2 regions of the Rhizobium brockwellii genome follow, and region 1 is predicted to be linked to the other one. Evidence: predicted binding sites of a transcription regulator. Region 1 holds the regulator's gene; the other holds the start of a gene.

Region 1 (4,193 bases):
GGCTGCGGCAAGTCGACCTTCCTGCGCAGCCTCAACCGCATGAACGACACGATCGACGGCTGCCGCGTCACCGGCAAGATCACGCTCGACACCGACGATATCTATGATCCCGATATCGACGTCGTCGAACTTCGCGCCCGCGTCGGCATGGTCTTCCAGAAGCCGAACCCGTTCCCGAAGACGATCTACGAAAACGTCTCCTACGGCCCGCGCATCCATGGCCTCGCCAAGTCGAAGGCCGATCTCGACCAGATCGTCGAGACCAGCCTGCAGCGCGCCGGCCTCTGGAACGAGGTCAAGGACCGCGTGCACGAGTCCGGCACCGGCCTGTCGGGCGGTCAGCAGCAGCGCCTCTGCATTGCGCGTGCCGTCGCCGTCAGCCCGGAAGTGATCCTGATGGACGAGCCCTGCTCGGCGCTCGACCCGATCGCCACCGCCAAGGTCGAGGAGCTGATCCACGAGCTGCGCGAGAACTACACGATCGTCATCGTCACCCACTCCATGCAGCAGGCCGCGCGTGTTTCGCAGCGCACCGCCATGTTCCACCTCGGCAATCTCGTCGAGGAGAACGACACCGACAAGATGTTCACCAATCCCGACGATCCGCGCACCCAGGACTACATCATGGGTCGCTTCGGCTGATTTTGGCGTCACCAAGCCTTTCCGTTATTCGAGGATAAAGCCCCATGGCATCGACACATATTTATTCTGCCTATGATGATGATCTGAAGTTCCTGTCCAGGCGGATTTCCGAAATGGGCGGCCTGGCCGAGCAGATGGTCGCCGAAGCCGTGCGGGCGCTCGTCAACGGCGATACCGCGCTGGCGCAGAAGGTCATCTCCGACGATGTGATCCTCGATCACGCCGAACGCGAAATCGGCGACAAGGCGATCGTCACCATCGCCCGCCGCCAGCCGATGGCCGCGGACCTGCGCGAAATCATGGGTTCGATCCGCATCGCCGCCGATCTCGAACGTGTCGGCGACCTCGGCAAGAACACTGCCAAGCGCGTCATCGCCGTCCAAAGCACCGGCGTTCCCCGCAAGCTCGCCCGCGGCCTCGAGCATCTGTCCGAGCTGGCGCTCGTCCAGCTCAAGGAAGTGCTCGACGTCTACACCAATCGTTCCGCCGACAAGGCGAATGCGATCCGCGAACGCGACAACGAGATCGACGCGATGTACACCTCGCTGTTCCGCGAGCTCCTGACCTACATGATGGAAGATCCGCGCAACATCACCAGCTGCACGCATCTTCTCTTCTGCGCCAAGAACATCGAGCGCATCGGCGACCACGCCACCAACATCGCCGAGACGATCTTTTACATGACGACAGGCGCGCAGCCGGAAGGCGACCGTCCGAAGGACGACAGCGCCAACACCGTCGGCGCGGTCACCGAATAACCGCCTACACCCCGCCGCTTGCGTGCGCGCCCATCCGGGCGCGCAAGAGGTCGCAGCCAATTTCTGAATTTGCGCAGGATGCATTGCTTAAATCACCCTGGTTTAAGGATCATGCGCGAGGAGACCGACACGCATGATCCCGAGAGTTGCAGTTGTTGAAGACGAGGAAGCCCTCAGCGTGCTTCTTCGCTACAATCTCGAAGCGGAAGGCTTCGAGGTCGATACCATCCTTCGTGGCGACGAAGCCGAAATGCGGCTTCAGGAGCGCACGCCCGATCTTCTCATCCTTGATTGGATGCTGCCCGGCGTCTCCGGCATCGAGCTCTGCCGGCGCCTGCGCATGCGGCCGGAGACCGAGCGTCTGCCGATCATCATGCTGACGGCGCGCGGCGAAGAGAGCGAGCGTGTCCGCGGATTGTCGACGGGCGCCGACGATTATGTCGTCAAGCCCTTCTCGACCCCCGAGCTCGTTGCCCGCGTCAAGGCGATGCTGCGTCGCGCCCGTCCCGAGGTGCTGTCGACGGTGCTGAAATGCGGTGACATCGAGCTCGACCGTGAGACCCATCGCGTCCATCGCAAGACCCGCGAAGTCCGCCTCGGCCCCACCGAATTCCGCCTGCTGGAATTCCTGATGTCGTCGCCGGGCCGGGTCTTCTCCCGCTCACAGCTGTTGGATGGTGTCTGGGGCCACGATATCTATGTCGACGAGCGCACCGTCGACGTCCATGTCGGCCGCCTGCGCAAGGCGCTGAATTTCTCCAACATGCAGGACGTCATCCGCACCGTCCGCGGCGCCGGTTATTCGATGGAAGCCTGAGGGCTTTCATCTGAGCCTGCTGGCAAAGCCCCGGCAAAACCCGCGACGTCATCCTCGGCCTTGTGCCGAGGATCTGCGCACGCCAAATTAAGCATTTGAAAATAAAGTTTTTTCTCTCAAGTGGTTGAGGTGATCAGATGCTCGGCACAAGGCCGAGCATGACGGAGGGAAACCTGAGCTTCCATCCGCGCATAAAAAAACGGGCCACTCGGCCCGTTTTCTGCATTCTAACGATGGTCAGCCCCCTCAGCTGGCCCGCGCGGCTGCCCGGCGGCGTTCGTTGACCGGCTGGTAGGCAAGCTTCTGGTGATAGCTGCAATAGGGCGAATTGTCGGGGGATTCGCAGCCGCAGAAATGGAAGTCGTCCTTCAGCGGATCGCCGACCGGCCACTTGCAGGTGCGCTCGGTCAGTTCCGTCAGGCCGAGGCGGCGCGAAATCGGCACCACCACATTGCCTCTCGGCACGTATTCCATTTCCTCGATCGTTTCGATCTCGATCTCTTCCTTCAGCATCGTCGCGCCCTGCTGGCGGGTGACGGTGCGGGTGGTGATCCGAGAGGCGAAGTTCGGCGCGCGCGGCGCCGATGTATTGCGCTTCGGCGTTCGCGCCGCGGTGTTGGTGCCGCCGGCCTTGGCACGGCCGGGAAGGCACAGCCGGTGCACTTTACCGATGACCGCGTTTCGGCTGACACCGCCAAGTTGTGCCGCGATCTGGCTGGCGCTCAGTCCTTCGGCCCAAAGCTTCTTGAGTTTCTCGACCCGCTCGTCTGTCCAGTTCATGCCCTGTCTCCACCTTTTGCGTTGGTGATGGCAGAATCCCTCACCGTTGTCCCGGGAGCTCCGAAACAAGAAACGCTTGATCAATTTTGGTGACTAGTTCCGCCGCATGCAGTCTAGTAATTGATCTTTAACCTAGTGTGAGCCTGACTCCGTGACAAGAGTCGCATGAATCCGGATGAATCGAATTCGTAGTTTTCCCCAACTTGCTGTCCCTGCGTGGCATTTCTGCAATAATGCCTGTTGAAGACTGAAAATGCCGCTGTACACCTGTGCTGCATACGCTAAGGGCGCCGTTTTGTTGACATTGCAGCGCGAAAAGGAAATAGTGCCACTCGCCGCCGCAAGGCGGCATTTTTGATTTTTCGGGCCTGGTTTCCTTAGCCGGAGTCATTGCCCGGCAACTTTGATGGAGATCGCGCCATGGCTGAAGCCGCGCCGCTTTATGACACCTATTCTCGTGCCCCACTGCGGTTCGAGCGAGGCGAGGGCGTATGGCTGATCACCGAAACTGGCGAGCGATATCTCGATTTCGGCGCCGGCGTCGCCGTCACCTCCGTCGGCCACAGCAATCCGCATGTGGTCGGCGCGCTGAAGGAGCAGGCCGACAAGGTCTGGCACCTGTCGAACATCTATGAGATCCCCGGACAGGAGCGTCTGGCTAAACGCCTGACCGACGCCACCTTCGCCGACAAGGTGTTCTTCACCAACTCAGGTGCCGAGGCGCTCGAATGCGCGATCAAGACGGCCCGCCGCTATCAGTTTTCCAAGGGCCATCCCGAGCGCTTCCATATCATCACCTTCGAAGGCGCCTTCCACGGACGGACGCTGGCGACGATCGCCGCCGGCGGCCAGGAAAAATATCTCGAAGGTTTCGGCCCCAAGGCGCCGGGTTTCGATCAGGTGCCTTTCGGTGATATCGAAGCGGTCCGCGCCGCGATCACCGAGGCGACGTCCGCCATCCTCATCGAGCCGGTGCAGGGCGAGGGCGGCGTTCGTCCTGCCACGCCTGAGTTCATGAAGGCGCTTCGCCAGCTCTGCGACGACAACGATCTGCTGTTGATCCTCGACGAGGTCCAGACCGGCGTCGGCCGCACCGGCAAGCTCTTCGCCCATGAATGGTCGGGCATCACACCCGACATCATGGCGGTCGCCAAGGGCATCGGCGGCGGTTTCCCGCTCGGCGCCTGCCTTGCCAC
Region 2 (4,193 bases), 2.1 Mb from region 1:
CGCGAACCCGGCCTGCGCTACGCCGCTTCGCTGGTCTTTCCACCCGGAAGCACCCTTTGGGGCTGAAGATAGTAGGCGAAGATGACGAGGCCGAGGCCGGAAAACGCGACCAGCGCCATGACGTAATAGCTGACGACGCCGAGCCAGGCATAGAGATAACCCGACGCCAGGGTCATCAGCGCCATCGCCATGCCGACATAGAAGAAATAGGCGCCCTGTGCCGAAGATTCCTGCGTCTCCTGCACCGTCGCCATGATCCGTCGCTGCACGCCGGTATGCACGAAGGCATAGGTGAAGCCGTGGAAACATTGCAGCAGGAAGAAACCGGCAAAACCGGTATTCATCGGAAACAGGATCCAGCGGCAGACGCTGATGGCGCAGCCGAAGCGGATCAGCGTCCAGGCATCGAAGCGACGGTTGAGACGCTTCGACAGGAAGAACACCGTCACTTCCGAGGCGACGCCGGCGCTCCAGAGCAGGCCGACCTCAGTGCCGGAGAAGCCGAGCTGATGCCAGTAGATTGAGGAGAAAGCGTTCAGCACCGCATGGCTCGATTGCTGGATGGCGACGCCGATCAGAAGCAGCAGCAGGTGTGGCTCGCGCAGGCCACTGCCGGTAGCGGCTGGAATGTTGATCGGCTGGCCGCGCCGTCGCGTTGGCCCGATGCGCGGACAGAAGATCGCCATGACCACGGTCATGGCAAAGCCGAACACCATGACATCAAGCACCATTCCGCCGCCCCACCGGCTGATCATCTGGCCACCGACAAGCGTCGAGACGATGAAGGCGATGGAGCCCCACACGCGCATCGACCCGTAATCGAGCCCCCAGCGGCGCACGCCCGAAATGACGATCGATTCGACGACGGGCACATAAGGCGCGAAGGTAGCGCCCTGCAGCGCATAGACGATCGTCACCGGCCAGAAGGTCGTCGTCCAGAACAACGCGACCGCCGTCAGCAACGACAGGCCGCCCGACCAGAGCAGCACGTCGGCGCGCTCCTTCAATCGATCGGCGATCATGGCGACGACAGGCGCCACCAGCACGCGAACCACCATGGGTATGGCAAGGATGATGCCGATCTCATGATCGCTGAAGCTATGGGTCGCGAGCCAGACGGGAAAGAACGGCAGGACGATGCCGTTGACGAGCAGCGGCGCACAATAGGAAAGCGCACTGAGAAGCCGGAAGCGCGGCGGCGCTCCCTCACCCGTCGGGGAATTTTGAGCGGGAATCATGGGTGGACCTGAAGGAAACTGGACGTTGTCCTAACACACCACCCTGGAGGCGACTATTGCGAGAAATAGCCGTTCTGAAACGTTTTAGAAAATAAATAGGGCCTGTCGCCTGACGGTAACGGCTAAATTCGATGGAGCGCAGGCGCGGATGCGCCCGCGCCAAAATCAGGCGGCTTGCGGGGCCAGTTCGCCCTCGTCATGCATTTCGATAGCGGCAAGCGCAGGTACGCTGCTGGCGAGCGCCCGCCAGGTGATCAGTTCGAACGTGCCATCCTCATGCTCGGCGACTGCCGTGCAGCTTTCCACCCAATCGCCGGTGTTGATGTAGCGGATACCGTCCATGTCCTGGATGATGGCATGATGGATATGTCCGCAGATCACCCCATCGGCGCCGTTTTTGCGAGCTTCCTCGGCCACGACGCGCTCAAATTCGCCGATGAAGTTGACGGCATGCTTGACCTGCAGCTTCGCCCAGGCCGAGAACGACCAGTAGGGCATGCCAAGTCGGCGGCGCACCGCCGCCAGGATGATATTGATGCGGATTGCCGTGTCATAGGCCCAGTCGCCGAGATAGGCGAGCAGTCGGGCATTGCGGACGACGACGTCGAACTCGTCGCCATGCAGGATCAGATATTTTCTGCCGTCGGCGCCGTCATGCATCATGCGCTCGACGACCTCGATGCCGCCGAAATGCATGCCGGGGAAGGCGCGCAGGAATTCGTCGTGATTGCCGGGAATATAGACGACGCGCGTACCCTTGCGAGCCTTGCGCAACAGCTTCTGGACGACGTCGTTGCAGACCTGCGGCCAGTACCAGCTGCGCTTCAGGCGCCAGCCGTCGACAATGTCGCCAACGAGCACGATCGTATCGGCCTCATGGTGGCGCAGGAAATCCAAGAGGAAGTCGGCCTTCGCGGCCTTCGAGCCGAGATGGACATCGGAAATGAAGAGCGTGCGGAAATGTCTGGGTTCCATCATGTCTTTCACGAGCTACCGCTCATGTCCCATCTTTCATCTAGCCTTCCAAAACCAGACTCGTGTTTCAGGAAGATGACAAGCTGGGGAAAAGCCCTGCAAACCTGTTCATTCCGCGCGGGCAGTATGCCCGTCGCCGCCAGGTCCGGCGACAAGGTTGCCCTGTTCATTCAGGGCGTTCATGATGGCGCCGATTCCATATCCGACAATGCGGGATGGCTGATGCGTCTCTTTCTCGTTCGCCACGGCGAATCCCTCGGCAACATCAACGAACAGGCCTACCGCCAATTCGGCGATCACAACGTGCCGCTGACGCAGTGGGGCCATCGGCAGGCTCTCGAAGCAGGCGGCGTGATCGCGTCCTATCTCAAGGCATTGCCGAGCGCGGGTTTCGGCAAGCTGCATATCTGGTATTCGCCCTTTCTGAGGACCCGGCAGAGCAAAGATGCGCTGCTCGAAGCACTGCCGGAAAGTTTTGTCGGCGATATCAGGGAGGACTATCTGTTGCGCGAGCAGGATTTCGGTCTCTTCACCGAAATCTACGACCACGCCGAACAGAAGCAGAAGTTTCCCGACGAGTTCGAAAAATGGGCGAGGCTGCGCAGTAACAGCGGCAAGTTCTACGCACGGCCGCCGGATGGCGAAAGCCGGGCGGATGTGGCCCAGCGGGTGCGCCTGTTCCTGCAGACCGTCATGCACGACGCCGAAAATGGCGACCACAACGTCGTGATCGTCGGTCATGGCGTCACCAACCGGGCGGTCGAAATGAATTTTCTGCACCGCCCTGTCGAGTGGTTCGAGCGCTCCGACAATCCCGGAAACGCCGATATCACGCTGATCGAGGGGACGCGCACGCAAGGATACGAATCGATCCTGCTGCATCAGGCGGCCGACCGGCAGCTGGGACAGGAAGGCGAACTGCGCGATGCCTATGGCGCCGACGTGACGCTTACGCCGAAGCCGATGGCATAACTCCCTAAATCGAACCGCCGCAAAGGTCTGTGGCGGGTTGCGCAAGGCAACCCGCCAACTCGTCACCTCAGCTCGGCGACGTCACCGGCGCAGCTTCCTGCCCCGCCGGAGCCTCCTCATTCACAGTCTCCGGCCGCTTCGTCCTCAAGAGACGCAGCACGAAGACGAAGAAGACGGGAACGAAGAAGATCGCCAGCACCGTCGCCGAGATCATGCCGCCAAGCACGCCCGTGCCGATGGCATTCTGGCTGGCCGCACTTGGCCCGGTGGCGATCGCCAGCGGCACCACGCCCAAAGTGAAGGCGAGCGAGGTCATGATGATCGGCCGGAAGCGCAGACGGGCGCCTTCGATCGCGGCATCCATCAGCGATTTCCCCTCGGCAAAACCGTCCTTGGCGAATTCGACGATCAGGATGGCGTTCTTCGCCGACAGTCCGATGATCGCGATCAGGCCGACCTTGAAGTAGATGTCGTTGGACATGTCGCGGCTCATCACCGCAAGCACGCAGCCGATGACGCCGAGCGGCACGACCAACATCACCGACAACGGGATGGACCAGCTCTCGTAAAGCCCCGACAGCAGCAGGAAGACGAAAAGAATACTAAGACCGAACAGGAACGGCGCCTGCGATCCCGATCTGAGCTCCTCCAGCGACTGGCCGGTCCATTCGAAGCCGAAGCCGTCGGGAAGTTCCGAGGCCAGCCGCTCCATTTCGCCAATTGCCGCCCCCGACGAATATCCCGGCGCTGGAGCGCCGGAAATACGCACTGAAGGGTAGCCGTTATAACCGACGATCTGCGCCGGCCCTTTCTGCCATTCTGCGACAGCGAAGGAAGACAGCGGCACCATGCCGCCGCTCGCATTGCGGACATTGAGCTTCATAAGGTCTTCCGCCTGAAGTCTGCTCTTGTCCTGCGCCTGCACGATGACGCGCTGCATGCGGCCCGAATTCGGGAAGTCGTTGACATAGCTCGAACCGAGATTCGCGGTGATCGTGCTGTTGATGT

The links. Region 1 encodes PhoB, which activates phosphate uptake and scavenging genes when phosphate is short. Its sites were predicted from a motif close to TGTCATNNANCTGTCAT; they were not measured.
Region 2: RLCC275e_RS11165 (UDP-2,3-diacylglucosamine diphosphatase) is a predicted target of PhoB. The motif match lies at 2,278-2,294, and genes of this name have one in related genera.

Annotation. Positions count from the first base shown of each region.
Region 1 covers NZ_CP053439.1:161,472-165,664, forward strand. Annotated here, with positions in the region: gene pstB (phosphate ABC transporter ATP-binding protein PstB) at 1-642, shown strand, start outside; gene phoU (phosphate signaling complex protein PhoU) at 687-1,400, shown strand; gene phoB (phosphate regulon transcriptional regulator PhoB) at 1,534-2,217, shown strand; gene RLCC275e_RS00820 (GcrA family cell cycle regulator) at 2,464-2,997, opposite strand; gene RLCC275e_RS00825 (aspartate aminotransferase family protein) at 3,418-4,193, shown strand, end outside.
Region 2 covers NZ_CP053439.1:2,223,763-2,227,955, forward strand. Annotated here, with positions in the region: gene dgcA (N-acetyl-D-Glu racemase DgcA) at 1-66, shown strand, start outside; gene RLCC275e_RS11160 (MFS transporter) at 18-1,238, opposite strand; gene RLCC275e_RS11165 (UDP-2,3-diacylglucosamine diphosphatase) at 1,404-2,216, opposite strand; gene RLCC275e_RS11170 (histidine phosphatase family protein) at 2,436-3,185, shown strand; gene RLCC275e_RS11175 (multidrug efflux RND transporter permease subunit) at 3,253-4,193, opposite strand, start outside.